Regions from separate parts of the Paenibacillus sp. FSL W7-1287 genome, predicted to be linked through region 2. Evidence: riboswitches for the same ligand, from Rfam matches in the RefSeq annotation. Region 2 holds a riboswitch; each other region holds the start of a gene.
What was found. Region 2 has a riboswitch for cyclic di-AMP ahead of NSQ99_RS01875 (C40 family peptidase). Riboswitches for the same ligand answer to the same signal wherever they lie in the genome.
Positions count from the first base shown of each region.

Region 1 (10,633 bases), 2.0 Mb from region 2:
AATCCTGCCATGTTCATTATTAACAAATGAACACCATGTGTTAGCAGGGAGGTTCCAAGTATAATGCGTAGTACACTACGAGACAAAATAAGGTAGACAGCAACAGCAAAAAGCAAGCCTGTCGTGATCGCCATAACCAATTCCATCTTAACGCTCCCTCCCTACTGACAATATTATTGTCAAGGTTACACCTATGACAGACAGATACACACCAAGGTCAAAGATAACAGCCGTTGCAAGCTCCGTTTCTCCTAATATGGGCAGCTGGAAATGTCCAAATGAATGACTTAAGAAAGGAGCTTTGAATAAAAAGGAACCTGCTCCTGTAAGAACAGCAATGAGTAAACCGATCCCCGTCATTGTTCGGTAATTGACAGGCAGTACTCGCTTGACAGCATCCATACCGAAGGCAATAGCAAACAATATGATGGCTGCTGCAGTCAGCAATCCACCAATAAAGCCTCCGCCTGGCGCATTATGTCCAGCAAAGAACAAATTAATCGAAAACAGAACAATGATAAAAATAATGATCCGTGCAGCAGTCATCAGGATGACATCATTGCTGTTAAATGGACGCTTCCCGTCAAAACTTGCCAGTCTATTCGTATCCAGATTGGACGCTTGCTCCCTGCTATCCTCAGCTCGAAGCTTTACTAAGGCGTATATTCCTAACGAAGCAATACCTAATACAACCACTTCGAGCATCGTGTCGAAGCCTCTAAAATCTACGAGGATAACGTTAACCATATTTTTGCCCCCGGCTAGATGATAGCTCTCCTTGATAAAATAATCGGAGATGGATTTGATATCGTGACCACTGCTAACGCCAAGCGCAATGAACGTAACGACGATGCCTACAGCAGCAGCAATCAAGGCATTGGTCATCTTGAAACTTATTTTTACATTTTCCTTCTTCAGCTTAGGTAAATGCTTAAAGCACAACAAGAAGAGAACGACAGACACTGTTTCAACAATAAGCTGCGTTAATGCCAAATCTGGCGCTCGGAACAGTACGAACAGCAATGTCACCATATATCCAACAGCACCTGTTAGCAAAATCGATGCAATTCGATTTTGAGACAGAGGTACAGCTAACGCTGCCAAGCCAAGTGCTACAATTGCAGCAAGCTCATAGCCATCAATCGGTGCATGATCACTAAAGTCTAGCGTGTAAACCGGTAGAGCTAGCATCGTAGTACTAAGTGCAATCACGAAAAGCATAAAAATGTAGATCAAATATTGGCGAATCGATCCGTTCATATATAACGAAGTCAGTTTCTCGGAAGCATACTCACTACCTTCAAGAGTCTTGTCATATAGTCGGTTCAGGGTAAAGCGCGCTTTCTCGCCACTGCCTGAAAGAACCCAGCCTCGCTTTTTGTATAGGATGACCAGTAAAGCCCCAATCGCGATTAGCGCTGCTGTCATCCATACCTCTGTCGTCCATCCATGCCACATTCGAATATGGATATGAAAATGCTCTCCCGGTGTAAGTAAATGAGGATGTACAGAAGTCATCGCAGGCTCGATCAACCAAGTTGCAGGAAGAGCTGGAAATAGACCAATAGCAAGTGCAAGTGACGCTAGAACTGTCGGAGATACGAGTAAGCCAATGCTCGCTTCATGCGGCTTAATATGGTAACGCTCCTTGTCATATTTCCCACCAAATGTACGGACTAATAGAATGATGCTATACATGAAGGTGAATACACTTGCAATCCAAGCCAATACAGGAATCAAAACTCCCCAGCTTTCCAAGCTCCACATATTCAATTCTCTTATATTCAGCACGGAGGTAAAAAACATTTCCTTACTCAGAAATCCACCAAATGGCGGTAAGCCAGCCATGGAGAATGCACCGATAGACGCAATGGTAAACGTAACAGGCATTATGCGAATTAATCCGCCTAGTTTTCGTAAATCACGCGTTCCAGTCTCATGATCTACAATTCCAACTACCATAAATAAGGCACCCTTAAACACGGCATGGTTGAATAAATGGAATAATCCCGCTGTTGTGGCCTGAGCAAAGAATAAAGCAAGCGCAGTATTGGTTTGCAAGCCTGCTGCAGAGCCAAGTCCCAGCAAGCACATAATTAATCCCAACTGACTAATCGTCGAGTAAGCGAGTAGTGCCTTTAAGTCAGTTTGTCTTATCGCCTTCATCGATCCGTATATTAGCGTTATTAGACCACCGATCGAAACAATCCAGAACCATTGGGCCTGCATAGCAAATATCGGACTGCATCGAGCAACAAGGTACAAGCCTGCTTTCACCATCGTAGCTGAATGCAAATAAGCACTTACTGGAGTAGGAGCTTCCATAGCATCTGGCAGCCATATATGGAAAGGAAACTGCGCTGACTTGGTGAAGGCTCCAAGCAGCACTAGTATCAGTGCTGGTACGATGAGCGAGTGCCCTGTAATGCTATCTACCTGAGATATAATCTCACGGATACTAAATGTTCCCGTCATGACATAAAGCAGAATAAATCCTGCAAACATCGCCAGGCCACCAAACACAGTAATTAGCATGGATTTTAATGCTCCATACTGCGATCTTTCTCGCTCATACCAGTACGCGATTAGTAAAAAGGACGCGATACTGGTTATCTCCCAGAAAGCATATAGAACAAGTAAATTATCAGAAAGAACAACACCAAGCATTGCCCCCATGAACAGGAGAAGATATGCATAGAAACGCTGCTGGTCTTTTTTCTCTTCATCAAGATAATAAATCGAGTACAGAACAACAAGTAAGCCGATACCGCTGATTAAAAGCGCAAACAATAAAGATAAGCCATCCAAATAAAATGTAATCGTAATGTCAAGACTCGAAATCCACGACGCTGCATGGATGATTGGAGCTTCCTGAACTTGCGGAATATGCGACAAAAAAAATACAAAAAGCAGTATTGGAACCGGCAAGGCCAGCCACCCTCTATGCATACTTTCAAGAAACTTGCGACTGACTAGCAGCACCGCAGAGAATAAAAAAGGTATGAAAACAGCAATATGTAGTAAAAACAATCAAGTTCCTCCTTCTTTCATTCTATTTTTCATCATTCCCATTTCGATGCAAACAAATCGCTAGATCATGGAGAACATAAAAAAAACGCAAAAAGAGCCCGCTGTGTGCAGGCTCCTCCAGGGTCTTACTCATATGATATTGTAAGTGCAGTATATTCGCGAAATAAAAACGACCAACATATGTTAAAATTTAATTTAACGTATTCTCAGTCATTTGTAAAGCAAAATTCAAGTTTCTACTTGAAGCAGTTTGGCAACGATTATGTATAGTTACCTTCGGATCTGGTCACACTGTTGATAAAAACGTACGGAGGAGATCTTTTGCCAAGCCGTCAAATTATCACCTGTTCTATTATATTTCTCGCCATACTAATCTCAGGTTTTTGGCTCAATAATGCTAGCCATGAACAAACAAATTCGCATTTACTTTTTGCAAAATGGATAAATGACGTTAATGTATCAGAAGGTCAAAGTATAAACTCATCCGCATCTTATTACCCTAGAGAATATGTTCGTATTTTGCCCAGAAACGACGATTTCACGGAATTCAGCCCTACTCTACCATAGCAACATATAACACAAATTCCCCTAAAGTAGGTTATGCTCAACAATATTTCGGAAGATCTCTTTACTTTTGGCTTATAATATTTTAGTATGAGTTACGATAAATCAATATATCACTGCTTAATCCTCCTTTAGGGAGGAGCGGGGGAACCATAGAAGCATGAACTGCTTCAGGGGTGAATTCTTTCTGAATCCAGAAAGAACGGGTACTCTCAGACCCGAATCCGACAGCTAACCTCGTCAGCGTAATGAGAGAGCCTTCATGCATTTTTGGGTTTGTTATGACACATCCAAAAGCTTGGTAGCGGACTTCTCTGCTTCCAAGCTTTTTTGATTGCCCAGTACAAACAAAACAATGAATATCCAACAAAGGAGTATAGCAATGACGAGCGGTGAAAAAATTATGGTATGCGTTAGTCACGTTGCAAATGGTGAGCAACTAATCCACCGTGGAGGTGAATTGTCGAAATTACTTCAATGTCCCTTATATGTACTAAGTGTTAGTTATGGCGAAGATAATCAAGCAAAGTCAAATAATGATTTAATTTGGAAAAGCAAAAGTGATGAATGGGGAGCAAAGCTACTGGTCCAATCCAACGAAAACAAAAAAACATGTGAAGTTATAGCTGAAACTGCCAAGCGATATAACATTACACAATTGATTATCGGTCAATCCCCGCAAACTCGTTGGCAGGAAATTATGAACGGTTCTATCGTGAATGAATTGCTATATCGACTTAACGAGGTCGACATACATATCGTTTCACTTCATCGTTCCTATCAATTGGAACAGAAAGGGAATCGTCAGGCTTTATAGATTTTCGTATTTCACAAAATTGGAATATAATATACAATAGTGCAATTGCCTTAGTTCGAGCTTCTATCGGGCTAAGGCAACTGCATTTTGTGCAGTACGAACTGCTGTTTTATACGTATGGCTTCTAGTCTGCTCTTCTAATAAACAATCGAATGATCATTATGAGTAAGGCAATATGAACCATAAATCCAATGATAAAATTGTAGATTGCAGCGAACGTTTCACCTTTAGACCCCTCTAAAAATATTTTTGCGGGCCAAAAAGTCGGAATCCATACCGCTACCCATTGCCACACATCTGGAACAAAGAAAATAACGATGGGTCCAGCGATAAATACAATTGCACCTATTTTGTATAAGGCTAATCCCTCAACTTTATTTGCAGAGAAAGCTGCCACTAGCATTGCAAAGCATGGTGCTTCGATGACCAATAAGACGAGCATCAGTAAATATTCGATGTGAAACTCAGTGAGTCCAGAATATACTAAAAACATTACTGACCATATAGCGCTTATCACGATAGGTAATATCAATCTGTATACTAAGTAACCTTTTCTCATAAGTGGGGTTACTGCAAAATAGGAGATTATATTCTCATCTCGTTCATCCAACATTAATAATCCAGTCATAATCCCTAACAGCATTGGTATGGTGACAATAAACAAAGCTGTAGTAAAGTCTCTATATGGATTTAGATCAAAGGAGTAACTTGTCTCTAACCAATGAGCTGTCATTGGAAATCCAAAACGAGTGAGTATGATTAAGATCAAAGGACCTAAAAATCCAACGATTAATACGGGGTCAGTTCCTGCGTGTCGGATATCGTTCATTAATAGCACTTGGTACTTTTTCATAATCCATCTCTCCCCTCTCCTATTTTCCCCAGCACATATTTCTTATAAGAGTAGCTAGCCCAGACATAGATCCCATAATTCCATATGAGCAGAATAAAAAGAGAATATCCAATTTGTACAGTTGTCAAATCAGAGATGGCGGATTCCAATAGAAGTAACGTCCCTTCCGTTGGAAGAAGAAGGTAAAGCTTAGTATTCCAGATGTCAAAAAAACCGAGCAATGGAAGTGCTAAAGGTAATGCATAGACTTGAGACATCATGATAAAGCCGTTAATCGTATGGTAACGAACGACAACACTGATTGATAATAACGTCATTAAACTCGAAGTTAACACAACGCCAACTGAAAACAGTACAGGTGACTTCGGAATTCCGATTGAAGTTAGATGAATCACCCAAGCTGCTATTAAAGATAAACATGATAAAGAAGCTACTTTCGCAAACAAATAATCTCGAGTTCGCATAGGTGTAACAAAAAGAGGGTCATGTATTCCTTGATCTCGCTCAAGAAGTAAAATTCCTCCAGCTAAAATCAACCCCAATGCACTTGGATCACTAAAGGTTAATAATATAACACTCTTGTGCAGATACGCTTCCGGAATATAGTTCAGTAGGAGCCAATAACAAGCACATACAAAGGCATATGCAAAATAAAAGCCATGACGCCACTGGAATCTGAAATCAAAAGCAAAAGCAGTAATGAATCTCATATTAGCCTTCTCCCTGTCACTTCAATAAAGATCTGCTCAAGTGAAGCCTCTTGAGAATGAATCGTCTCTATGGAGTACTCTTTGATCAGATTTAGAAATGTATGATTTTCTCCTATTCCTTGCTGGGGAAATGCTGCACTCATTAATTCCCCCTCATTCCGATATTCGACAACAATTCTTTGTTTACCCTTACGAAGTTTAAGCTCCCGAGGGGAGTCAATTAGCTTAATTTGTCCATCTACGATAAAAGCGACACGATCGCATAATTCCTCAGCTGCTTGCATGTTATGCGTTGTGATTAATACCGTTTTACCTTCTTTCCTTTTTTCTAGAATTAACTCCTTCATCCGCTGGGCATTGACGGGATCCAAACCTGAGGTTGGTTCATCAAGGAAGAGGATATCTGGGTTATTTAAGAGTGCACGGCAAAAATTCAATCGCATTTTCATTCCTTTGGACAATTGAGAAACCTTCATATTTGTTGCCTGATCTAAGCCGACCTGCTCAAGTAACGTTTTTGGGTTTTCAGTACGACCAGCATAGAGTGAACCAAAGAATTTTAAGTTCTCTAACACAGAAAACTTGGAATAAAAGTTTGGAAACTCAAACGCTACTCCTATTCGTTCATAGTAGTTAGGGCCGATATCTTTAATCTCTTTATCCATCACTTTGACACTGCCTTGATATCCCTTCAGTATACCGATCAATATTTTTTGCGTTGTACTTTTCCCTGCTCCTGATGGGCCCAAAAACCCGAAAACTTCCCCCTTTTGAATATTAAAACTCATACCATGAATCGTCGGCTCTAGTCTTCCCGGATAAGTAAAGTTAAGGTTCTGTACATCAATCATTAATATCCCCCCGTTTTAAAGACAAAAAGAGCCCGCTGTGTGCAGGCTCCTCCAGTTAAACCAATGTTCAGTTTTATAGTTTCAACTTATCACGTCTGGTTGATTTTTACAATATTTTTTTGTTGCTCATTTCAAGCTCTTTCTATATTATTTCATCGCTTAATTAATTCATAGTTGTTTATCTGTTAATCATTCATCTGAAATTACTGATTCGGCGATTTCAACTAGTATATCCGCTGTAACTTGATTTTCTATACGAGTGTCTATCGCAAGCCAATATTGCCAACCATTTTTCTCAAAGACTAGAATGTTAAATCCTCCATTAAACATAGATCCTCCCCCATACAATATTCTTTTAGTAGTAAAGTAAATTGCATGGCTACCGTCACTTAGTTTATATAATTTCTTATTTCTTTTAAACTTTGTGATATTTATTCTCTGTTCAATTGGTCTTATATCGATCATATAATGGTACTCCCCGTGTGCTTCGTGGAGATATTCGATATTAAGTTCGTCATTATGGTTATTCTTATCCTTTATACATCTTCCTAAGTGATGAGTAAATTGTACCGGTGGTAATTTAATTGGCAAGTGAAGTTCTCGTTGATTATGTATTTCACATTCCTTTAATGCTTCTTCAACTGATTTAAATCCGATTTCGAGATAAGGCTTTTCAAATGGAGGAATATCAGTTTGTGTGTTATCTGTTGCATGCACATAGATATTGGCGGTGAAAAAACTGAATATGAGTAAATAGACAAGGTAAGCTCGCTTCATGTACCAGTAACACACCTTCTTATAGACGTAGTATGTAAAGATGAGTTATATTGTTACCAAAAAAGATAAAATCAACCAACGACGAAAATGTTCATATTTCCAATTTGACTCGCTGAGAGCTTTAGTGTTCAACATCCTTCAGATTCAAAGTGTTATTGTTGATTAGAATCGTATGATCATTCTCCCATTGAATATTAACAACTTCCGCTCTCTTCTCGTAATAAATTCTCTTCTTAAACCAAAGTGGTCCGTTTAACTCTCCTAATATTCCAAAGCTACCCCTTGCACCTGCGTCCGTATAGTAAAAATCCACCGTAAATTGACCGTCAGGAGAACGTACTGTCTTTATCCATTCTTTCTCACCAGTAAACATACCTGTGAAGAACATCATTATGCATAGACATAAGATTAACAATATAGAAAAAATGGTCGATAGCAGGCTTCTTAGCTTCGCTCTCCAGCTGGATCCATCCATAATGCCGATGATCCCCATAATTAATGCTACAATGGTCAGCAATAATATTACAGCGTGTGGCGGAGTGATTAGCAAGGTGTTATGAATATTCGAATATAGAGAATATGCCGTTATTATGTACAAGCATATGATGAAATAAAAAGCATATCTATTGTGAAATTGGACTGTTTTACTGTTCATAACTCACCTCAAATATTGGAAGTGACTAGGCACTTGAAGTTGTTTTCTTCTGCATTGTTGACTCAACAACATGAACGACAGGGAATGCGACAATTAATAGGAGCGTGAGATAAGTGGAATTTTCAAAAATATCTCGAAACCTTTGCTGAGACCAGCCTTTTTCACCAATAATCGAGTAAGCCACTTGATTAGCAATAGCAATTCCATCGTTTACCTCTGGAATTAAGTTCTGAGTGTAGTTTTGAGCAAGACATACAACAGCTACTATAGATAATGCAATGGCTAGGGCGAAGGCTTTAGAATATGGGCTAGAAACTCCAGCTTTTCTCATCGTAAATATAGAGATTACAATAAAAATGAAACTGATTAGCATATATAACATCTACATCCCTCCACATTCTTATTACGATTGACTCAGTTTATATGACGAAATCAAGCTCAAGATTGTTGCTAATATTTGGATGAAGCAACTTAGAAACTAGTCCTCTCCATTACCAACCTCTAAAATAGAAAAACGCACTAGTAATAGTGCGTTTAAGAAGTCTGTGAAGAAAAATAAACTTAAGCTATCGTTGCTTTATTGTTCCATCGTTCCCATTAACGTAATGTATTTTCGGCAGCGTCCACCGTGTGCTTTAGCAGGGTGGCAATGGTTACTGGACCAACCCCAGCAGGAACTGGAGTAATGGCATAAGCATTCTTCAGACATGCATTATAATCTACGTCTCCGATATTACCTTCGTTGTAACCAGCATCAAGTACAATCGCACCCGGCTTTATCCAATCCCCTTGTATGAAATTAGGTTTTCCTACAGCCGCAACTACGATATCCCCGAGTCGAACGATATCTTCTAGATTAACTGTTTTGGAGTGGCATGTCGTAACGGTAGCATTTTGATTTAACAGCATTGCCGATACTGGCTTTCCAAGAATAGGGCTTCGGCCAATCACTACTGCATGCTTCCCTTCAACCTGTAAGTTGTAATAGTCAAGAATAGCCATAATAGCAGCTGGTGTACAAGATGGAAAATTGGCGATCCCAAAAGCATTTAGTGCATAGCCGAGAGTAGTTACTCCATCTACATCCTTCTCGATGCTTATCGCATCAAATGCTGCTCGCTCGTCGATATGATGTGGGACCGGATGCTGCAACAATATTCCATGTACGTCGGGATCATCATTTAGCTTATGAATTTGTGATATTAATTCTTCTGTCGTAATACTTGCCGGGAGATCTATTCGGATCGATTGCATGCCTAGCCTTTTGCAGGCATTTCCCTTCATTCGCACATACGTATGCGATGACGGGTTATCACCTACTAATATCGTTGCTAGGCAAGGTACGATCCCCTTCTTGGAAAGCTTCGTAATTCGTTCAGCCAAGCTCGCTTTTATGCTGTCAGCAACTTGTTTTCCGTCTAAGATCAATGTTTCTCTGTTCATGTTCATCAGCCCTTTCTAGAGTAAAAGGCTGAATTTTATTTCAGTCTCTCCTCATCAAACCGTACGTGAAGTTTTCCCTCATACGGCTTTCCGATGTTCTTCTTTCATGCGCATGCAGATTACAATAGTGTTTTTAATCCAACTTGCTTGGCTATAAACTTTACTTCATGAAATGAGCTCATCCATCTTCTTCGCTGTCTCTTCTTGGCGTACCATCTTGTGAATCGTTGTAAAATATACCAATCTAGCTTAGCTAGTTTTAACTGACTGTAGGAAGTGTAATAATAATTACGCCATCCTTGAATCTTTGGGTTTAACCATTTCACATGGTCTGCGAAGGAGATGACACGCATACGTGGGGGCGCTAATCTTTCTTTGACCACTTCCCGTATCCGTTCTTCTGCTTTCGTTGTCAGCCATTGTTGAGTAGTATAGTATATTTTACCCGTTGACGTTTCTGCCTTCGTTTTTCGATGGTGCATACCGAGAAAATCAAAACCTTCTTCCCCTGTCCATAGACCGATGATTCGAGTTTTTGTAGGGTGCAGCGTTAGTTCTAATCGTTCCATAATGGCTCTAATCAACTTAAACGCATGGTCGGCATCTTTCTTGGTTTTGCACACGACGACAAAATCATCTGCGTACCTCGTAAGTTCACCTAATGCTTTACCATGTCGTTCCCATATCACATCGAAATAATTCAGATAGATATTCGCCAATAGCGGGCTAATGACTCCACCTTGAGGTGTGCCTAAATCTGAACGTCGGACTTGTCCTTCCTCCATTACACCAGCTTGCAACCATTTGCGAATGAGTTTCAGAACTCGTCTGTCATTGATTCGCATTTCCACCAACTTCATCAGTTTCTCTTGATTAATGTTGTCAAAGTAGCCTTGGATGTCGACGTCGATCACCCAGTTACCTTTACGGTTG
Region 1 is NZ_JBBORD010000001.1:2,357,827-2,368,459, reverse strand. Features, by position in the region: gene NSQ99_RS10805 (Na(+)/H(+) antiporter subunit C) at 1-146, opposite strand, end outside; gene NSQ99_RS10800 (Na+/H+ antiporter subunit A) at 148-3,030, opposite strand; cyclic di-AMP (ydaO/yuaA leader) riboswitch at 3,702-3,854, shown strand; gene NSQ99_RS10795 (hypothetical protein) at 3,977-4,411, shown strand; gene NSQ99_RS10790 (hypothetical protein) at 4,536-5,264, opposite strand; gene NSQ99_RS10785 (fluoroquinolone export ABC transporter permease subunit) at 5,261-5,974, opposite strand; gene NSQ99_RS10780 (ABC transporter ATP-binding protein) at 5,971-6,825, opposite strand; gene NSQ99_RS10775 (hypothetical protein) at 7,015-7,602, opposite strand; gene NSQ99_RS10770 (DUF5412 family protein) at 7,724-8,257, opposite strand; gene NSQ99_RS10765 (hypothetical protein) at 8,283-8,639, opposite strand; gene NSQ99_RS10760 (bifunctional 5,10-methylenetetrahydrofolate dehydrogenase/5,10-methenyltetrahydrofolate cyclohydrolase) at 8,855-9,700, opposite strand; gene ltrA (group II intron reverse transcriptase/maturase) at 9,820-10,633, opposite strand, start outside.
Region 1: linked by a shared signal. The riboswitch ahead of NSQ99_RS10795 (hypothetical protein) and the one ahead of NSQ99_RS01875 (C40 family peptidase) in region 2 are both predicted to bind cyclic di-AMP.

Region 2 (10,633 bases):
GCATTATGAGATCTCATATGCCGATGGCGGCCAATGGATTATGAATCAGTTTTTAGGCTTTTTAGTGGGGGTATTATTAGGACCTTCTCTATCGACAAGACTAGGGAAAAGAATTACCATCGTCATTGCTTTTAGCGCTTTAACACTGGCAGAAGGGATATATAGTCTGCTTCCAGCGTGGGAATGGATGCTAATCATTGCGCCTTTTGCTGGATTTGGCTTCGGTATGATTGAATCAGTAATCGGGGCATTGATCATCGACTTGTTCAAGGATCAAACCGCGACAGCGATGAGTAAAATTGAAACATTTTTTGGATTAGGTGCACTATTTATTCCGCTAACAGCGGCTGTACTTATTCGATATCATATATGGGAATGGTCATTCCCGATCTTAACAGCAATAAGCGGCATAACCTTGTTGCTTTGGCTTTGTCTTTCATTCGGTAAAGACCTCGATGATAAAATTTCACAGCCTTCTAAGCAGGAGCGTGCCGCAGTGCTGCATAAACCGAAGTATCAGCAGCGAGCGTTGCCGTTTCTCATTCTGGCTATGATGTTCTTCTTCCTGTATGTTGGCGTCGAGATGAGTGTATCGAACTATCTACCATCGATTATGATTGAGCGAAGCGGACTCTCTGAGTCAAGCGCTGCAAGCATGCTTAGCTTGTTCTGGGTATTTATGGTAGTTGGTCGTGTGTTCTGCGGCGTGTTGGCTGACCGTTACGGCTATATCAAATACTTAATCGTGTCGATGGCCGTTGCTGTCATTGCCTTTATAGGTATGGTGTTCATTGAACAGGCATGGGCACAATTTGTGATGATTGCATTAAGTGGTTTAGGGTTTGCAGGAGTATTTGGCATTGGTCTTGTGTATGTGAATGCATGTCTACAGGGCATGACAGATCGCACAACGAGCTTGCTTGTCGCGTGTGGAGGCGTAGGGGGCGCATTGTTCCCTAAGCTGACGGGATGGTCTATGGACCAATATAATGCGGCAACTACGATCTCCATTGTTGCGGCGTTAGTTGCTATTATGCTAACGTTCATGATCGTCATGATGGTTTACGGTGGCAATCGTAATTTACAGGAAGCTTTACCAGCTACTCATAAATAAATATTAGTCATCATGCAACAAAGGAACGATGCTTATCGTCTATAAGGGTGTTCAATCAATGATCAGGACTAAGCTTAAAATAAGCTTATAGGATTGAACAGACAAGACAAAGCATCGTTCCTTTTTACTTGCGAGTGAATAGGTACAGGCAGTCATATTTGTACAGGTTGTGCATACATTTATAATACAGCTATCCTAAGATCGGAAAATAAAAAAGAGATACGAGTGCTCTAGTAGAGCCATCCTATCTCTTTGTCACTTATTTACTTGCTTCTACGTAATTTTCGTACTGTTCATCGGATAGTACACGTCTAGCCGTTACATAACGCGGCTTGTAGTAAGAAGAGTCTAGAGAGTCAATAGTAACGCCTTTGCTTGTAGAAGCGTGAGCGAATTTACCATCGCCTATGTAGATTCCTACGTGCGTAATACCTCCGTTGTTAGAGCCGCTTGTATCAAAGAATACAAGATCGCCAGATTTCAAGTTGTCTTTAGCAACTTTTGTTCCTTCAGATGCTTGATCTGCAGAACGGCGAGGTAGCTCAACATCCATCTTTTCGAAAATATAACGAACAAATCCAGAACAATCAAACCCGCTAGTAGTATTACCGCCGTACTTGTACTTTGTTCCTTTTACATCCTCAATATTGGTAAGCATTGAAGACGAGCTAGCAGAAACGCTTCCTGCTGAGAACGCTAACAGTAAGGTGATCGCTAATACCATTATGCTAAGCTTTTTCACAATTTAAGTCTCCTTCCAGATGTGCCGACGAGGTTAGCTGACGGGTTCGGTTGAAGGTTCCCTATGAATCTACCGTCACGAGCACTCGCAACGCAGTTCAATTCACCCCAAATGGATCCCCCGTTTCTCATGATTTCTCATAAGAATTTGGCAATAGGCTTACTTGTTACTTGTCAGATGTTACAAGCAATATAATAAACTGAAAATCTAATTCTGTGTAAAATGTGAGAAGATTCTAATCGTTTTCATATTTCTCTCAGAATTGATAGGATAGAGAAATAAGATACGTATCCGTCAAAAACGCTAAAACAGGTTGATGAAACGGATGATTTGGTGTGTAAAATGGGTGTATTTTCATGAAAAGTTGTGTATCATAGAGGGATAAATACTCGCTTACGTGAAAGGTTGGTATAGATGGAAAACAGTAACGAAACGAAATCAGTTGCTTCTAATTTTATAAAACATATAGTAATAGATGATTTGCAGGAAGGAAGAGTAAATGAGGTCATCACTCGTTTTCCACCAGAGCCTAATGGATATCTACACATTGGTCATGCGAAATCTATCTGCCTTAACTTTGAACTGGCAGATGAGTTTAAAGGGAAAACAAATCTTCGCTTTGACGATACGAACCCAGTAAAAGAGGATACTGAATATGTAAACTCGATTAAAGAAGATGTTCAGTGGCTTGGATTTGATTGGGACAATCTGTACTATGCCTCTGATTATTTTGAAGAGTTATACAACCGCGCGGTGCTACTTATTAAGAAGGGCAAGGCCTATGTATGTGACTTATCTGCTGAGGAGATGCGTACGACGAGAGGGACGTTAACGGAGCCTGGGCAAAACAGTCCTTATCGTGATCGCTCCGTGGAGGAGAATCTTGATCTGTTTGCACGCATGAGAGCGGGAGAATTTAAGGACGGAGAACGTGTGCTTCGTGCAAAAATTGATATGGCTTCATCTAATATAACGATGCGCGATCCTGTCTTGTACCGTATCGCTCACGCTCATCATCACCGCACAGGCGATGCATGGTGCATTTATCCGATGTATGACTTTGCTCATCCGCTAAGTGATGCAATTGAAGGCATTACACATTCGATCTGTACACTTGAGTTTGAGGATCACAGACCGTTATATGACTGGGTTGTTGCAGAGTGTGAGATGGACGCTCAGCCGCGTCAGTATGAGTTCGCTCGTCTTAACATTACAAATACGATTATGAGTAAGCGATATCTGAAATCTCTCGTCGATGAGGGTGTTGTAGAGGGCTGGGATGATCCTCGTATGCCGACGATCAGTGGGATGCGTCGCAAAGGCTATACAGCGGAAGCGATCCGCAACTTCTGTCGTGAGATTGGCGTAGCGAAAGCGAACAGTACGATTGAGGAAAGCTACCTGGAATATTTCATTCGCGAGGATCTAAAGCTGAAGGCTCCGCGTACGATGGCTGTACTAGATCCGATTAAAGTCGTAATTACAAACTATCCAGAGGGTCAAGTGGAATGGCTGGATGCAGAAATTAATGCTGAAAATCCAGAGATGGGCATCCGTCAAATTCCGTTTTCTCGTGAGATTTATATTGAACGCGAGGACTTTATGGAAAATCCGCCGAGCAAATACTTCCGTTTGTTCCCTGGCAACGAGGTTCGTCTTAAGCATGCTTACTTCATCGTGTGCAATGAAGTTGTAAAAAATGAGCAAGGCGAAATTATCGAGCTACGCTGCACCTATGACCCTGAGACGAAGTCTGGCAGTGGGTTTACAGGTCGTAAAGTAAAGGGCACGATTCATTGGGTAGAAGCATCGATGGCAGTTCCAGCACAGCTGCGTTTGTTCGAACCACTAATTGAAGATGCGCCGGAATTGAAGGATGTACCGTTTCTTGAGCGGATTAACCCTAACTCTATGCGCATCGTTAACGGATATATTGAGCCTAACATGAAGGATGCTCAAACAGGCGACAAGTTCCAATTTTTCCGCCATGGCTATTTCTGTGTGGATCCTGCTAGAGGCGAAGACAATCAACTTGTGTTTAACCGAGTTGTCTCTCTAAAAAGCTCATTTGATCCAAAGAAGGCTTAAGGTGAACGATAAGATGTATCTTCATCTAGGCGGGGATATTTAATGAAGCATGAAATGATTGAGGAGTGAAGCAAGCGTGAGTAAATATTGGAGTCCCCTTACTGCCTCGCTAGAGCCGTATGTGCCTGGCGAGCAGCCTAAGGATAAAAAATATATAAAGCTGAATACAAACGAAAACCCATATCCTCCTTCACCGCTTGCCATTGTAGCGATGACAGATGCGATAAATGAGGATTTGAGATTGTATCCTGATCCTAATTGTGACGTGCTTGTCCAAACGCTTGCTCAGCATGCTGGTCTATCACCAAAGCAAGTATTTGTAGGAAACGGCTCAGATGAAATACTAGCATTTGCTTTTGCGTCATTCTTTGACCCAGGCAAGCCAGTGCTATTTCCTGATGTGACGTATAGCTTTTATAAGGTTTATTCGAAGTTTTATGGCATTACGCCTAAGCTTATACCACTAGATGAGCAGTTTAACATCAATGTAGAGCAATATACTGGCGACCATGGCGGTATCATTATTCCTAATCCGAACGCCCCTACAGCGATGCCACTATTGCTAGAGGATGTCGAACAACTATTGAAGAATAATGCAGACCAAGTTGTTATTATTGATGAGGCTTATGTTGATTTTGGTGCGGAGTCGGCTGTCACGCTTGTTAACTCCTATTCCAATTTACTCGTCATTCAGACATTGTCTAAGTCACGTTCGCTTGCGGGCCTGCGAGTAGGATATGCGTTTGGCTCTGAGGAGCTAATCGAAGGTCTTAATCGTACGAAGAACTCATTCAATTCATATACCATCGATCGCGTTGCACTAGCCGGTGCTGTTGCCGCGATAGAGGATCAAGCGTATTTTAGAGAAATGACAGCGAAGGTCGTTGCGACGCGTGAACGAGTTGCTGAGACGCTAGAATCTCTCGGTTTCATTGTAACGCCGTCTAAAGCGAACTTCTTGTTCATTTCGCATCCTTCGTTTGCAGCAAAGCAGCTATTTGAGCAGCTGCGCGAGCAAGGTGTGCTTGTACGTTACTTTGCTTCTCCGCGTATTGATAACTTTTTACGTGTTAGTATTGGAACAGATGGGGAAATGGATGTATTCCTTCAATTAGTGAAGCAGCTTACTCATTAATTTGTTTTATTAGTGCGTAACTACGACCATAAATTAAGCCAAAAACGATCTCTTGCACTCAGATGCAGGAGATCGTTTTGTATGGTTAACGATGTATATTTGATTATCAACTGTTGAATCTTAATAGGCAGGAGTGGGGCGATATTGACAACTATAACTGTAACGTTTATTATTACAGTATAAAGCAGGGAGGCCCACTGAAGTGAATAGTGAATTTACAATTGCAGTGCATAGTTTAGTTTATTTGGCTAACCTACCGGATAGGATGGCCAGTAGCGAAATGATTGCTGAAAACGTAGGTACTCACTCAGCGCGAATTCGGAAAGTAATGAGTGGTATGCGACGCAGTGGCTTCGTTAATACTAGGGAGGGCTCTGGTGGCGGGTATCGTCTTACCATTGATCCAGATACGGTGACATTAGCTGATGTGTATCGTGTTATGGCACAAGGCTCTTTAATACCGAGCTGGTGCTCTGGAAATCCAGAAACCGATTGTATGGTAGGTTCGAATATGAATACTGTCATGTATGGTATCTTCTGTACTGCTGAGAAAAAACTGGAGGAGCATTTCAGCCATATTACAATTAGTGATGTACTGAAGCAAATCCATGAATGTTAAACACCTGTCGGTGTGTAGGGTTAAGCCCTTAATCATATTACATTAGTGATCAGAGAGGATGATTGTAATGGCAATCGTATTAACAAAAGATAACTTTAATCAATCTATCGAGAACGGTGTTTCTCTTGTAGATTTTTGGGCTCCATGGTGCGGACCTTGTAAAATGCAGCTTCCTATCGTTGAAGAGCTTGCTACTGAGCTAGAGGGTCAAGCAACTATCGGTAAAATCAACGTTGATGAGCAGCCAGAGCTTGCAGCACAATTTGGAGTAATGAGTATTCCAACGCTTATTTTGTTCAAAGACGGTCAACCCGTTGATAAAATGGTAGGTCTTCAAAGCAAGGATGCACTAAAAACGAAAATCGCCAACGTTTAATATTGTAGTTTTTATAATGAGCTGTCCTTACAGTGTTTCACTGCAGGGGCAGCTTTAATTATGCATATCGATCATGAAACGGTGCCATTATACTTATAAATTCATAATCTACGTCTAACTTTTGAACATCGTAACGAATCTGGTTATGGTCTTTCTTTGTCGCCTAACCTAAGGTATAATGACGAAAGTTATGTTCTAAACGGGAATTTAGTGATGCTCAAGAAGTTATCATGAAAAGTTAAGCAGAAGCTTACGTAGTACTTTTCATGAACAAAAAGTATATCAAGAAGTTATCATGAAAAGTTTTAGGAGTTGAAATTATGGGTCTTTCATGTGGGGTTGTTGGTTTGCCAAACGTGGGTAAATCAACCTTATTTAATGCTATTACGCAAGCAGGTGCGGAATCTGCAAACTATCCATTCTGTACTATTGATCCAAACGTAGGCGTTGTTGAAGTACCTGATACACGCTTGGATAAATTAGTGGAATTAGTAAAGCCTAACAATACTGTGCCGACAGCGTTTGAGTTCGTTGATATTGCTGGACTTGTAGCGGGTGCGAGTAAAGGTGAAGGTCTAGGCAATAAGTTCCTAGCACATATCCGCGAGGTGGATGCGATTGTTCATGTCGTTCGTTGCTTCCAGGATGAAAATATTACGCATGTATCCGGTAAGGTAGATCCGCTTAGTGACATTCAGACAATTAATCTTGAGCTGATTCTAGCTGATATCGACTCTGTGGATCGTCGCATCGAGCGCTCACGTAAAAACATGAAGGGCGGCGACAAAAAAGTTGCACAAGAGGTTGAGGTGCTGGAGAAGGTTAAAGAGGCATTGTACAATGACAAGCCAGCACGCAGCATAGAGCTATCAGAAGATGAGCTTACCCTTATAAAGGAATTACATCTGCTTACATTAAAGCCTGTGCTTTACGCAGCGAATGTTAGTGAAGATGATGTAGCTAATCCTGAGGATAATGAGTATGTGAAGATCGTTCGCGAATTCGCTGCTAACGAAGGCGCGGAAGTTGTTCCGATTAGCGCGAAGGTTGAATCCGAGATCGCTGAGCTTGATGGCGAGGATAAGGAAATGTTTCTTGAGGAGCTCGGACTTGAGGAATCAGGCCTGAATCGTTTGATTCGAGCTGCATATAAGCTACTTGGTTTATATACGTACTTTACAGCGGGTGTGCAGGAAGTGCGCGCTTGGACGATTCGTAAAGGAATGAAGGCCCCGCAGGCAGCAGGAGTTATTCACACCGATTTTGAACGTGGTTTTATACGAGCGGAGGTTGTCTCTTTCGAGGATCTTGCCGCAGCGGGTTCTATGGCTACTGTTCGCGAGCGCGGTCAGTTGCGTCTTGAAGGTAAAGAGTATGTCGTGCAGGATGGCGATGTCATGCACTTCCGATTCAACGTGTAACAAAATAATTGTGCTTCGTCTCCAAACTGTGGATGGACGGAGCACTTTTTTATATTTGAATCAATTTCATAATGTATAGTTACAGATTCGCAGATTAGCCCAATTTGTGCATATCCATTTTTGAAAATTATGCTGCTTGTTCATTCAAATGACGATTTAATCGATCACATACAAGTTTTGTACAATTGTAAACCAATGCAACCAAGTTAAAATGAAACTTCGCTTTTTGACCGGTTCGATGTCGTATATTGTTCAATTGGAAGAATTCTTTTAAGTAAGCATTTACTCGTTCTACGGCAGATCGCTTCTTAGAGATTTCCTTCCATAGCTTCGAACCACGAGCTGGTGCCGTATATTTTCTTATATCCGTTGAGATCTTCATTTTGTATACCTTTTGACAAAGTGTATCCTTCGCTAATGGGCAATGATCGCATTCTTTTGGACGAACATATTTCAGCGTTTCATACTTTGAATCATAACTGTCGTAACGATACGAATGCTCTCTGACACAAGTTGGCGCAAAGTGTTCGTCAAATCCAACAAGTTCTGGCTCTCGCCTACGGTTATAGGCAATCACGGCGTGTGCCTTCATTTTACGAACCTGTCGGTATATCGCTTCATAATCATAACCTGCGTCCATCGTTGCATAGGTGAATTTGAATTGTGGATGCTGTGAAACAAGCCCTTTTAGGAGAGGTATGGCGGCTTTACCATCATTCAAACTTCCAGAAGAGAGCATCGCTCCGAGAATATATTGACTCCGTGTACCTACAGCCAAATGACCTTTATAGCCAAACCAGAACGTGTTTTTCCCGTCACTGTTTTTCTTGACTCCCCACTGTGGATCAAGTGGCATTTGATCTTTTAGCACGTGGAAAGATACTTCAAGTTGTGCAGCAATTTCCTTCTCGAAGATAGGCTTTTGTTCCTCTTCTTCTTGCTTTTGTTTCAACCAAGCTTCACGTTCAGTCTTTGATTTTCGCCCACGCTTTTTAGGCTCCTGCTTATCCTTGTCTTGTTTTACAGGTGCTTGGTCTCGTGCTTCGATATGGGTAGCATCAATAGCAACCGTATCATCGGTAATGAATCCTTCTTTCATCGCTTGTGTAAGCAACTGGGTTTGAATCTCTTCAAGCGCATCGCATTGGCTCATCCTATTCACCAACCTAGAATAAGAGGCCGCTGATGGAATAGATTCTGACAACATAAAGCCACAATCCAAGCGGAACAAGATGTCATGCTGCAGACGTTTTATTAAATCTTTAATCGTCGGGATTCGTTCGATGATTCGGATGATCAATGAATAGACCATTGCTCTGTAATTCACTTCAATAGGCGCACCATAACGCGACGTTTTCTTGACCAAACGCAAAATGGGAGTGATGTCGATCGTAGCGAAGATTTCACGAAAACGATCTTTTTGTTCCATTTTATAAAGTTCTTGCAAGGTAAAAAGGCTCTCATGTCGAATATATGGCATAGGGAGTTCATCCTTTCATCTCATTCGGTATTGTGTCGTTACTGTACCTTTTCGAGATTTGGGGAGGTTCTCCTTTTTATGTGCCTTAAAATACTAGTCATAGCAAGACTTTCGATTTATGAAATTGATTCATTTATGTGTATATTATAGTAGGAAATAAACTAAACTGTGGATAACTTTATTAATTCATGTGTATATTTACCCAGAGTCTGTGGATGAATATGTGAATAGTGTTGATAACTTGTTGGTAAATGATTATTTTATAACTTCCAAAAAGCTATGAGTTCTAAGCTGCCTTTGGATATGTTATAATAAAAATTATTTTATTTTGAGGAAATGACAGAGGTGAATAACGTGTTAGATCGTTTACAGGCACTAGCTGATCGGTATGAAAAGTTAAGCGAATTGCTGTGTGATCCAGATGTAGCTAGCGATCCAAAACGATTGCGTGAGCTTTCAAAGGAGCAATCGGATCTTCAAGCTGCCTATGATGCCTATACTGAATATAAACAGGTAAGTCAGCAGCTCGATGACGCTAAGGAAATGCTAGCCGAAAAGCTTGATGATGATATGCGCGAGATGGTCAAGATGGAAGTTGATGAGCTATCTGAACGCAAAGTGGAGCTTGAGGAGAAGGTACGCATATTGCTTCTTCCGAAAGATCCGAATGATGACAAAAACGTCATTGTGGAAATTCGCGGAGCTGCGGGCGGAGATGAAGCCGCTTTGTTTGCTTATGAGCTTTATCGTATGTATACGAAGTATGCTGACGCTCAAGGCTGGAAAACAGAGCTGATGGAATATACAGAAAATGACTTGGGCGGATTTAAAGAAGTTATCTTTATGATTAATGGTAAAGGCGCATACAGCAAGATGAAATACGAAAGTGGTGCGCATCGTGTTCAGCGTATTCCTGTGACGGAGTCTGGAGGCCGTATCCATACCTCTACCTCTACTGTTGCAGTGATGCCTGAGGTTGAGGACGTTGAAGTTGAAATTCTTGACAAAGATATTCGAATCGATACCTTCTGCTCCAGCGGTGCTGGCGGACAGTCCGTTAACACGACGAAATCCGCTGTTCGTGTACTGCACGTACCTACAGGTATTATGGCAACGTGCCAAGACGGCAAATCGCAAAATGATAATAAAGCGAAGGCGCTACAAGTGCTTCGTGCCCGTATCTATGATATTCGCCGTCAAGAAGAGGAAGCGAAATATGCTGGCGAGCGTAAAAGCAAGGTTGGTACAGGGGATCGAAGCGAACGTATTCGCACATATAACTTCCCGCAAAGTCGTGTAACAGACCATCGCATTGGTCTAACTCTTCATAAGCTTGATTCTGTCATGAACGGTGATATGGACGAGATTATCAATCAGCTTACTGTAGCAGAGCAAGCAGAATTGTTAGAGAACGAAACAATGGGTGCATAATAAAGTAATGCGTAAGCGTGAGCCGGAGGCAGCTTGTTGTGAGAGGCTGCTGCAGGCTTGCGCTTTTTTACTACCATGGCATGTATTTCGATTTGATAGTTATTGAATTAATTCTTAGAAGGAGGTGGACCTATTGACACAGCAACCTTCACTTATTGCAGCTTGCCAATCGGAAGGACATACCATTTTTGAGAAGCTTCAGCTAGCGACTGCTTTTTTACGTGACC
Region 2 is NZ_JBBORD010000001.1:390,966-401,598, reverse strand. Features, by position in the region: gene NSQ99_RS01880 (MFS transporter) at 1-1,114, shown strand, start outside; gene NSQ99_RS01875 (C40 family peptidase) at 1,374-1,856, opposite strand; cyclic di-AMP (ydaO/yuaA leader) riboswitch at 1,864-2,019, opposite strand; gene NSQ99_RS01870 (glutamine--tRNA ligase/YqeY domain fusion protein) at 2,271-3,944, shown strand; gene hisC (histidinol-phosphate transaminase) at 4,021-5,079, shown strand; gene NSQ99_RS01860 (RrF2 family transcriptional regulator) at 5,282-5,698, shown strand; gene trxA (thioredoxin) at 5,766-6,074, shown strand; gene ychF (redox-regulated ATPase YchF) at 6,395-7,495, shown strand; gene NSQ99_RS01845 (IS1182 family transposase) at 7,623-8,975, opposite strand; gene prfA (peptide chain release factor 1) at 9,330-10,406, shown strand; gene prmC (peptide chain release factor N(5)-glutamine methyltransferase) at 10,540-10,633, shown strand, end outside.

Region 3 (10,633 bases), 2.9 Mb from region 2:
TTTTATTAATCGTCCACTTTCGATAGCGATTCAAGGCTTTGGTAATGTTGGCTCCGTCGTAGCCTCTGAGGCTTTCAAGGATAATGATGGAATGCATAAAGTCGTTGCAGTAAGCGATCGCAATGTCACGCTATATAGTGAGCAAGGACTGCCTATTGATAAGCTGCTAAGCTTCAGCAGATTGCATCAAGGCGAACTGCCTATGAACGAGCAGCAGCTGCAAGAGGCTGATGTGCAGGCAACTATACTTGATCGTGAGGCAGTTTTATATCATGACGTTGATGTGTTGTTTTTAGCGGCGCTTGAAGAGCAGATTCATCAACATAATGTTGCTAAAGTGAAAGCAAGTATTATTGTCGAAGGAGCAAACGCCCCTATCACGGGAGAGGCAGACGAGGCACTTGCCAAGCGGCATGCCATCGTAATACCTGACATACTGGCAAACGCTGGCGGAGTTATTGTTTCATACTTTGAGTGGCTACAGGGAAGAGATACAAAGTTTTTCAGTGAAGAGCAGGTTTATGAGATGCTATTCGATAAAATGAGTACGACGCTTAATCAGGTGCTCCCGCTTTACTTCCAACAGCCCCAACAGCTGCGCCAATGCTGCTATAACCATGCAGTTATGAGATTATCAAACATATTGTACCGCCAAGGAAAACTATACTAACAATAAAAAGAAGGATAGTTCGTTACCGAACTATCCTTCTCCTTCCAAACAATTTACTTACTTGCTGGCCATTTCAGGTGTCGTCAGCTGATCGTAAAAATCAACATATTTATCCTTTTTATCCGAATTGCGCAATGCCATTGCAGATCGTGGATGCTCATCCAGCACACCAGTAACCATGTACGGAATGATGTAGCCCCATTCCACTTCCTCACGCATTGGAATCATATATTTCTCAATCATATCAAGTACTGGACGAACATTGTACTTTGTATTCTGCAATTCTGTAACAAGCAACTCTGTATTACAGTTGCCCGCAGCACGCCCCATACCATATACGGAAGCATCCAGCAGCTCTACTCCTTTGCCTGCTGCAATCAGCGTATTAGCAAAAGCTAACTGAAGGTTGTTATGCGCATGGACACCAAGACGTTTATTAGGCAGATGCTCTTGGAATTTATCAACGAGATAACTCATATCCGAAGGCTTTAGGCTTCCGTAGGAATCAACAACATATACAACATCTACAACACTTTCATTAATTAGCTTGAACGCTTCAACTAACTGGTTCTCCAGTACGTTAGATAGTGCCATAATGTTAATTGTCGTTTCATAGCCGCGGTCGTGGAAGATTTGAACAAGTTCAAGAGCCTTGTCCACATCCTGTATGTAACAGGCAACACGAATGAGATCCAGCATGCTTTCACTGCGAGGCAAGATATCATTCTCATCCACTCTACCAATATCGACAAGTGCAGACAGCTTCGTATGTCCTTTGTTAGGGATGACCTTACGTAGAAAATCATCATCTAAAAAGCGCCAAGGACCTGCAGAATCTGCTCCCTTCAGAAGCTTAGGAGAGTTTTTATAGCCGATTTCCATATAGTCCACACCAGCTTCATTCAAGCTATTATACAAATGCTGAACGAATTCAACACTGAAATCCCAATTATTTACAAGGCCACCATCACGGATCGTACAATCAACAATCTTACAATGTGTCGTTTTTGACTGCATATCTGATACTCCTTCTACTCTGAACGTCAGTTCTGTTTTTCTTACCATCATACTTGATATTGTAACATAACGCAAAATAAAAAAAATTGTGCACAAGTATAATATTGATTCGTAAATCTTATTAGAAGAACGGTTTCATTTACAAACCGGATAAAAACCCTTAAAATAAACATATATTCGCTTAATTTTTCACTAGAAAAAGCGGGGGAACCAAACGCCTTAAGGGGTGAATCCGGACTACCTATAATTACCTGTACGAAAAAGTCTGTAGAAAAGACTTTTTTCAGCAGATTAATAGGTGAACGGTAGGGCCTACTCTCTTGCCCGAACCCGACAGCTAACCTCGTCAGCGTGAAAGGAGAGATGTGCAATGTCTATTTGTCCATCGAATGATTTTCAAAATGTTCAACCTGAAGCCGCTGTGCTTCACATTCAACGGATCGAAGTTTTTGTTATCCCTGCTCTTGCAGTCGATGCCAATGGCTATCGTGTGTGCTTGAGAATTTCAAGCAATCGAGGATATGGCTGGAGTGAAATTTTTATCGATGATTCAGATATCAGCTTTCATCTCCAGGATTGGGAACATCAACTTACCCCATTTGTCGGTCCTTCCACCATTTCTAACCTTACTGAGCTAATTTCCAATACATTGAAGCAATATGAAACGTATGATCAGCGGGCTATTTATTTGTTCACCAACGCTTTACATCAATTAAACTTTTTACCTGATGGTTCCCATCAGGCTCAAGTCGATGAAGAATTAATCCTTCGGAGCCGTGCAGTTTCCTATCTTTCGTTGTACTAAACAAAATCCCCTTACCAATAAGCTAATCGTTGATTACAACGAAGCTTATGGAAGGGGATTTTACTTATTGTTTGTTATTATCTATTATGCAAATGTAAATTATTTATTTAAAGCAACGAGCCAGCCGAATGGATCTTCTACTTTGCCCTTTTGGATACCTGTAATGGTGTCGTAAATTTTCGCTGAAAGCTCTCCAGTTTTACCTTCGTTAATTACATACTTCTCATTATGATAGCTTAGTTCACCAATTGGTGAGATAACGGCAGCTGTCCCTGTGCCGAAAGCTTCCTCTAGTTTGCCGTTATGATGCGCTTCAATGAGCTCATCAATAGAAATGCGGCGCTCCTCTACAGGCACATCCCAATGTTTAAGCAGCGTAATCACTGAGTTACGAGTAATACCATCAAGGATGCTTCCGTTAAGCATCGGAGTAACGACTTTACCGTCTATTTTGAAAAAGACGTTCATGCTTCCAACTTCCTCGATGTATTTACGATGAACACCATCTAGCCATAATACTTGGGAATAGCCGCGGTCCTTCGCTTCTTCCTGTGCATTCAAACCTGCCGCATAGTTACCAGCAGTTTTCGCTTCACCTACACCACCTGCAACGGCGCGTACAAAGTGAGATTCAACATGGATTTTAACGGGATTAACCCCTTCTGCGTAATATGCACCAACTGGTGACATAATGATCATAAACAGATAGCTTAACGAAGGATTAACGCCTAATGCTGGCTCCGTCGCAATAATAAACGGACGAATATACAAGCTTGTGCCTTCAGCTGCTGGAACCCAGTCGCGATCTACATTTAGAAGCTCCATAAGACCGTTATAAGCAAGATCCTCATCAAGATGCGGAATACTTAGACGAGCATTAGATTTATTCAAACGCTCAAAGTTTTTTCTAGGACGAAACAGCTTTATGCCGTCTTCTGTGCGGTAAGCTTTCATTCCTTCAAATACCGTCTGACCGTAATGGAAAACTTTCGCTGCTGGGTCTAAAGAAATGTTCTGATAAGGAATTACTCGACCTGAATGCCATCCTTGACCCTCAGTATATTCAAGGATAAACATATGATCTGTATAGTAGTGGCCGAAACCAAGATTATTTTCGTCCGGTTTTTGCTTTAGCTGAGTCGCTTGTTCAATTATAATTTCTTGTGGCATAGTTGGTAACTCTCCTTACAATTAATATTGTTAATTGAATGATACCATGGATTGACGTATATTTATAATATCTATAAGATTACTTTGCCATACCTTTTAGGTATGGCATTTTAGAAGGGAAGCGTTCACATGGATATGCGACAGCTTAGATACTTTTTGACGATTGCTCGCGAGGGTCAAATCACACGAGCAGCTAAGCTGCTAAATATGGAGCAGCCCCCATTAAGCCGTCAGCTTAAGCAGATGGAGGACGAATTAGGGGTGAAGCTTTTCGATCGACACGGTAAAGGCTTGCAGCTGACCGATGCCGGTTTACACCTAAAAAAGCGTGCAGAGTCCCTTTACTCTCAGTTTAATGAAACCATTGAAGAAATGAAAGAGCTTGAGCAAGGTGTCCGCGGTGTTTTGTCCATTGGAGCAGTATTTTCCTGCAGCTCGCTATTACCTCGACCGATTGAGCAATATCGTAAAAAGTATCCTCAAGTCAGCTACAAAATATTAGAGGGAGATCATTACTATCTCGGTGAGCAGCTTGAAAAGCATGCGATAGATCTTGTGTTTGCCAGACTTCCCTTTGAAGCGCTGACTGATCCTAAACAGCTTGCGATTATGCCTCTCCCTTCTGACCCATTTGTCGTGATTGTACCGACAAGCTGGAAGCAATTTGAACATAAGACGAGCTTTCAGCTTGAGGAGCTCGCTCACTACCCTTTATTAACGCTCAAAACAGACCAAACGACACATATGCATGAGCAGGTTATCGCTGCTTGCCATCGTTATGGCATTGAGCCAAACATTATATGCGAATGCTCCTCTGTTGCTATCTCGATTGCATTGATAGCAGATGGACTTGGTATAGCTATGCTGCCCCGCTCCGTCATGAGCTCATTTATAGATCCACGTGTCAAGATCATTCCGTTATCACTCGATACGCTTCAGTCGGATGTCGGAATAGTTTGGCTAAAAGATCATTATGTACCAAAGCGGTCGCAGTATTTTCTTGATACGGTGAAAGAGGTTTATGGCATTGAATAAAATTAATCAATCCACCGTTTTTCGTTACATGATGCGAATGATCTACTCCTCCTGCACATAAAATGAGTTGATAAATGATGAGATGGGAGGAGTAATGTGTGATTAGTGCAGCTCCGAAGTTACTACAGACTGAATTTCAAGTGTATGTCGTTTCGATTCACTCCATTAAGCGTTATATTATGCTTGATCTCGTCGGAGGCCTTGCTTTTTTCCTAATGGGGAGGATCTTGCTCAATAGTGATCTGCTATGCATTGCCTGCAATATCATTGCCTCGCAAATGCTTCATTATATTGTTGGCGCTGCGTAATTAGTGAGGTTTCAATTGCTGTTGTCAGCGCTACGTAATTAGTGAGGTTTCAGCGCTACGTAATTAGTGAGGTTTCAATTGCTGTTGTCCTCTGATTTCTAAGAAGGGTATTTATTGTAGAAATCAGAGGACAAAGGCAACCGCTTCGCTTTTACACTCTCACTATTTACTCCGCTGGGGCACTTCTTGGGCGTCGCTTCGTTGCTAAACCTCACCTTTTACTCCGCTGGAGCGGTTGTGTGCGTTGCTTCGTCGTTAACCCCACTAGTTACTTCGCTAGGGAGTTCTATAATCAAGAAAAAGAAGCAAGCATCGGGCTGATGTGATGTTTCCCTATCGTCAGACAGAATCTGTTTGTCTAGGGAAGCTTATCATGCTCTGAATGCTTGCTTCTTTTCATTTATCTAACAGCCACTATTCAACGTTAGAAATTGAAATAGCGTTTCGCGTTATAGTAGCAAATGTTTTGTACGAGCTGGCCGAGATGCTTCTCGTCATATGGGAGCTCTCCTTGCTCTACCCATGTACCAATGACGTTACATAGGATGCGACGGAAATATTCGTGACGGGTAAAGCTTAGGAAGCTGCGAGAATCTGTTAGCATTCCGACGAATTGACCGAGCAAGCCAAAGTTGGCCAAGCTTTCAATTTGAGCAATCATGCCTTTTTTCGTATCGTTAAACCACCAAGCTGATCCAAGCTGCATTTTACCAGCAACGCCACCACCTTGGAACGCTCCAATAAGCGCAGCAAGTACTTCATTATCGTTCGCATTGAGTGAATACACGATTGTTTTAGGCAGCAGCTCCTCCTGCTCCAATGCATCAAGCAGGCCTTGAAGTGGACCCGCTACAGGTGCATCATTAATTGCATCAAAGCCATGGTCTGGACCGAGCTTCTTGAACATTCTTGTATTGTTATTGCGTGTAGGATTCATATGAAGCTGCATTGCCCAGTCGTACTTCGCATAACGCTTCGCCATATGTAAAAACGTATACGTTTTATATTGCTTTTCTTCAACGAGACTGATTGTTTCACCACGCAGCTTGCGTGCATAAATATCAGCAGCCTGCTCTTTCGTCGCTTCATGATACGGAACGTAGTCCATTCCATGATCGGACACCTTGCAGCCCACCTCTTGGAAATAATCAATACGATCATCCAATGCTTTAAGCAGCGCATCATAGCTGTTCAGCTCTACACCACACACTTGCGCAAGCTTCTCAATCCACTCCAAAAAGCCTGTTTTATTAATTTCAAGCGCTTTATCTGGACGGAAGGTAGGCAATACTTGAACGTCAAAGTTCTCAAGCTCTTTTATTTTCTTATGGTATTCCAATGTATCCGTTGGATCGTCAGTTGTACAAATGACACTAACGTTGGACATTTTTATTAAATCACGTACTCGATAGTCACCTGTTGCAAGCTTTGCATTCACTTTCTCCCAAATTATCGGTGCGTTTGATTCGTTAATGATTTCATTAACACCAAAGAAACGCTGAAGCTCCAGATGAGACCAATGATATAGCGGATTGCCAATCGCTTGTGGTAACGCTGCTGTATATGCTAAGAAGCGATCGTAATCATCTACGCCTTCTCCACCAGTTACAAGCTCTTCGACCGCTCCGTTCGCGCGAATGGCTCTCCATTTATAATGATCACCAGCTAGCCAAGCCTCTGTTAAGTTGGTAAAGCTTGCGTTCTCATAAATTTCCTTTGGGTCTAAATGGCAATGATAGTCAATAATGGGCATTGTCTTCGCATAGTTATGATACAACGCTTGTGCTGCATCGTTTTGCAATAGAAAATTTTCATCCAAAAATGGCTTCAATGTGTTTACACTCCTTCATTCATTCTGTATGTCTTGTTGTTCTCTTACTTACGGCCTATACAGTCATTACGTTGCACAATCTCATGCTAATCTTAGTCTAAACCATCGGAAAACTCATAATAGTAATCGTTCCCCATTGCTTTCCTATTAATGCCACCTGTATGAGAGTAAAGCATTAACGTAGCTTGCTCTTGACTGATCAAGCTCATGATACGGAATCATTTAGATGATTATAGCATCTTTAGTCAAAAAGCGTTAGCATCCACACACGACACCTTGAATATATGCTCTTAGGAAAACGAGCTTAATATCGTATATGACCTTCGTATAGGCTATTTGAAATAAAATAATGGGTTAAACGAGAAGCGTGAATATGCTGCTCTACTTTTCAATATTTCCCGAGAAATATATAGACTGATTGCTTGAACAGATGCATAGTGCTTACCAACGCATATTATACGGATAATATCGCTGCTCTCTCCCATGTCATGCTGACCTTGTAATGCCGTCCTTCATGATGAGCAGGAGCATTACACTTCTCCTATCTTCACTAGCGGTTCATTCATTCTCTGCTGAAGCTGCACTAAAAATTGTTCCTCATCCAATGGTAGGTCAACCCAATCATCGTTCCAAGTAGACAACAGCATCGCATTCGATAGCATGAGACCCTTTATTCCTTCTTCTCCTGGCGCGAGCAATGGCTCATCATGCAATATCGCATTTACCCAGTTTTGAACAATTCCGAGATGATCTGTATGATTTCCTTGTACCGGTACATCAATAACCCAGCTTTCGGGTTTACCAAAGCTCTCTGTACAACGTGCATTATATTCTGGCTCAGATTCCCGTAATCTGCTGAATGTTAGCCTGCCATTCTCGATCACTACTTTACCTTTCGTTCCAACTACCTCATAACGATTGGTTCCTGGCGCTTCAATTGTTGTTGTAATGAACACTCCCGTACCGCCATTGTCATACTCGACGAATGCAGTAACGTCATTCTCAACTTCGATATTACGCGATTTGCCAAAGTAACAGAATGCACGGACTCGTTTTGGCATTAAGCTTACCGTCCACTGCCACAAATCAAGCTGGTGTGGCGCCTGATTAAGCAACACCCCTCCGCCTTCACCTTTCCAAGTTGCACGCCATGAGCCACTGTCATAATAGTACTGTGATCGGTACCAATCTGTTATTATCCAATTCGTGCGACGAATCTCACCTAATTCCCCACTATCAACCAGGTCCTTTAGCTTTTGATATAAGGGATTGGTGCGTTGGTTGTACATAATGCTAAATACGACATTACTACAAGCAGCAGCCTCATTCATCTCACGTACTTGCTTCGTATATACACCTGCAGGCTTTTCAATGAGAACATGCTTGTTATGCTTAAAGCAGGCAATGGCAAGCTCAGCGTGTGAAAAATGCGGGGTACAGACAATGACTCCATCAACAACCGATGTTTCTATAAGCTTCTGTGGCTGATCATAGATGATGACATGCTGAGGTAAATGCTGCTCAGCCCACTGTCTTGCAGATTCGTTCGTATCCGCTACTGCAGTTAGCTCAATCCCACTTACCTTACCTTCTAACAGATAGGACAGATGGCCTTTGCCCATATTACCTAAGCCGATAATACCGATGCGTACCTTTATCATCACAGACCTCCAGTTTGTCATGTTCTGATTCTAATGGTAGCACTTTCATTCCTACATCACTTCTCTGCAATTTATCGAAATCATCACGCCATTTAACCGTGATTGGTGTATACTTATTGCAATGATAATGTAAGAAGGAGTGAGGGGTATTGACTGTGGTACAAGCAAAACCATTTACAGTAAGCTATCTTACATCCATTCCGAGCAAGCTGGTCTATCACACTCACTATCAATATGAGATTTATTACTTTCACGAAGGGCAAGTAAGCTATCTGATTAATGATCGAATATACAAGCTAGCGCCTGGTGATCTGATCCTTATGCATGGTATGACACTTCACAAGGCTTTGCTTGAAAAACAGGACGTGTACAAGCGCAGCATTATTCATTTTGATCCATTATACTTCGAAAAGCATATCCAGCCATCCTATACAAGCAATCTACTTGCACCCTTTACTCAGCTTAAGAACATACACCTCTCCTTATCAGGTGAAGCAAGAGAAGAGTGCGAAGCACTTCTAACTAAATTAGCTCAGTTAGGACAGCGAACCGACGTATATGCCTATCAAAAAAGTCATGCCGTGTTGCTTGAGTTTATGTTATTTCTCAATGAGCAATGCCAGCAGCCGATGGATAACGAACAGATGAGCAATACATCGACAAAGCAACATCATGTGCAAAATATCATCACCTATATCGAGCAGCATTACGCAAAAGAGTTGACGCTCGATCATCTGCAGCATGCCTTGCATCTTAACAAATACTATTTAAGCAAGTCATTCAAGGAAGTGACAAGAACAACGATCTTTCAATATTTACTTGAGCGAAGAATCTACGCTGCTAAGCTGCTGCTCGTGGATAGCCAAGCCAAGATAACGGATATAAGCTTGGAGGTTGGCTTTAAGCATTTAGCACACTTTTCACGAGCCTTTAAGCAAATTACCGGTGTAACGGCTGAGCAATATCGCCGCCAGAACCAAATGCTCAGCAGTTGAATGGTTGACTACAGCAATCAGCAGCTTATGCAGCTAGATATGCTTCAAGGCACCATGAGGGAATATAAAGGGTGTCCTTTGTCTGGCAACGCCGACAAAGGACACCCTTTTTATCCATTTGCTATATTCTCCATGTGAATCGGCAGTTGTATATCAATTAATGTACCTTCCCCTGCCTTGCTCGTTATAAGCATCGTACCTTTGTGCTCCTCAATAATACGTGAGCTAACCATCAATCCAAGCCCAGTGCCCTTTTCCTTTGTCGTCAGAAATGGCTCACCGATCCGTTTTTGCACGTCATCAGGCATACCTATGCCATGATCTTTAATTTTCACATGAAGCATTTGTTCCAATGGCTCAAAGCGAATCGTAATGATGACACGTCCGCCGTCCTGCATCGCTTCAATCGCATTTTTAATGACATTGATGAATACCTGCTTCAGTTGGTTTTCATTACAATGCACGTTAGGTAAATCTTGCTGCGCTTGGAAGTCTAGCTCTACTCCATACAGCGCTGCTTGTGTCTCAAGAATCGATAATACACTTTGCACAATGTGGACGATATCATTAAATTGGAAAGAGCTGTAATGTGGCTTAGCTAGTGTCATAAACTCATTAACAATCAAATTAATTCGATCAATTTCTGTGCCCATAATATCGAAATAATAGCTATGTTCGGTGTATTTGTTGCGCAGCAGCTGTGTGAAGCCTTTTAGAGCAGTAAGCGGATTACGAATCTCATGAGCAACTCCAGCAGCAAGCTGACCGATCACAGACAGCTTTTCTGATCGAACAAGACGCTCCTCATCCTGTCTTCGCTCCGTCAAATCTCGTAATACAGTAAGTATTGCTGTGCGACCTATATAATTTTCGATTTTAACGCTCGAGTGCTCAACCTCAATAACGCGATCACTTATTTTCATCTGCTGCTGCCTGAAGGGTGTCGCTTCCTCTAGAAGCAGTGCACTTTGAAAATCGAGAGCAACATCTTCACGATCCTTTACATCAAAATAGTCAAGAAAGGATTGCTCGGTTAAGCCACTGACATGACGCTTCCCTAATAGATCTAGACCATGACGATTTGCGAACACAATGGAATGATCAACAGTAATAAAGATCGGTTCAGGAATGGTCATCAGCA
Region 3 is NZ_JBBORD010000001.1:3,249,951-3,260,583, forward strand. Features, by position in the region: gene NSQ99_RS14755 (Glu/Leu/Phe/Val family dehydrogenase) at 1-670, shown strand, start outside; gene NSQ99_RS14760 (aldolase catalytic domain-containing protein) at 728-1,687, opposite strand; cyclic di-AMP (ydaO/yuaA leader) riboswitch at 1,856-2,054, shown strand; gene NSQ99_RS14765 (hypothetical protein) at 2,058-2,492, shown strand; gene NSQ99_RS14770 (branched-chain amino acid aminotransferase) at 2,592-3,662, opposite strand; gene NSQ99_RS14775 (LysR family transcriptional regulator) at 3,792-4,697, shown strand; gene NSQ99_RS14780 (hypothetical protein) at 4,796-5,005, shown strand; gene uxaC (glucuronate isomerase) at 5,430-6,836, opposite strand; gene NSQ99_RS14790 (Gfo/Idh/MocA family protein) at 7,367-8,497, opposite strand; gene NSQ99_RS14795 (helix-turn-helix transcriptional regulator) at 8,653-9,492, shown strand; gene NSQ99_RS14800 (ATP-binding protein) at 9,603-10,633, opposite strand, start outside.
Region 3: linked by a shared signal. The riboswitch ahead of NSQ99_RS14765 (hypothetical protein) and the one ahead of NSQ99_RS01875 (C40 family peptidase) in region 2 are both predicted to bind cyclic di-AMP.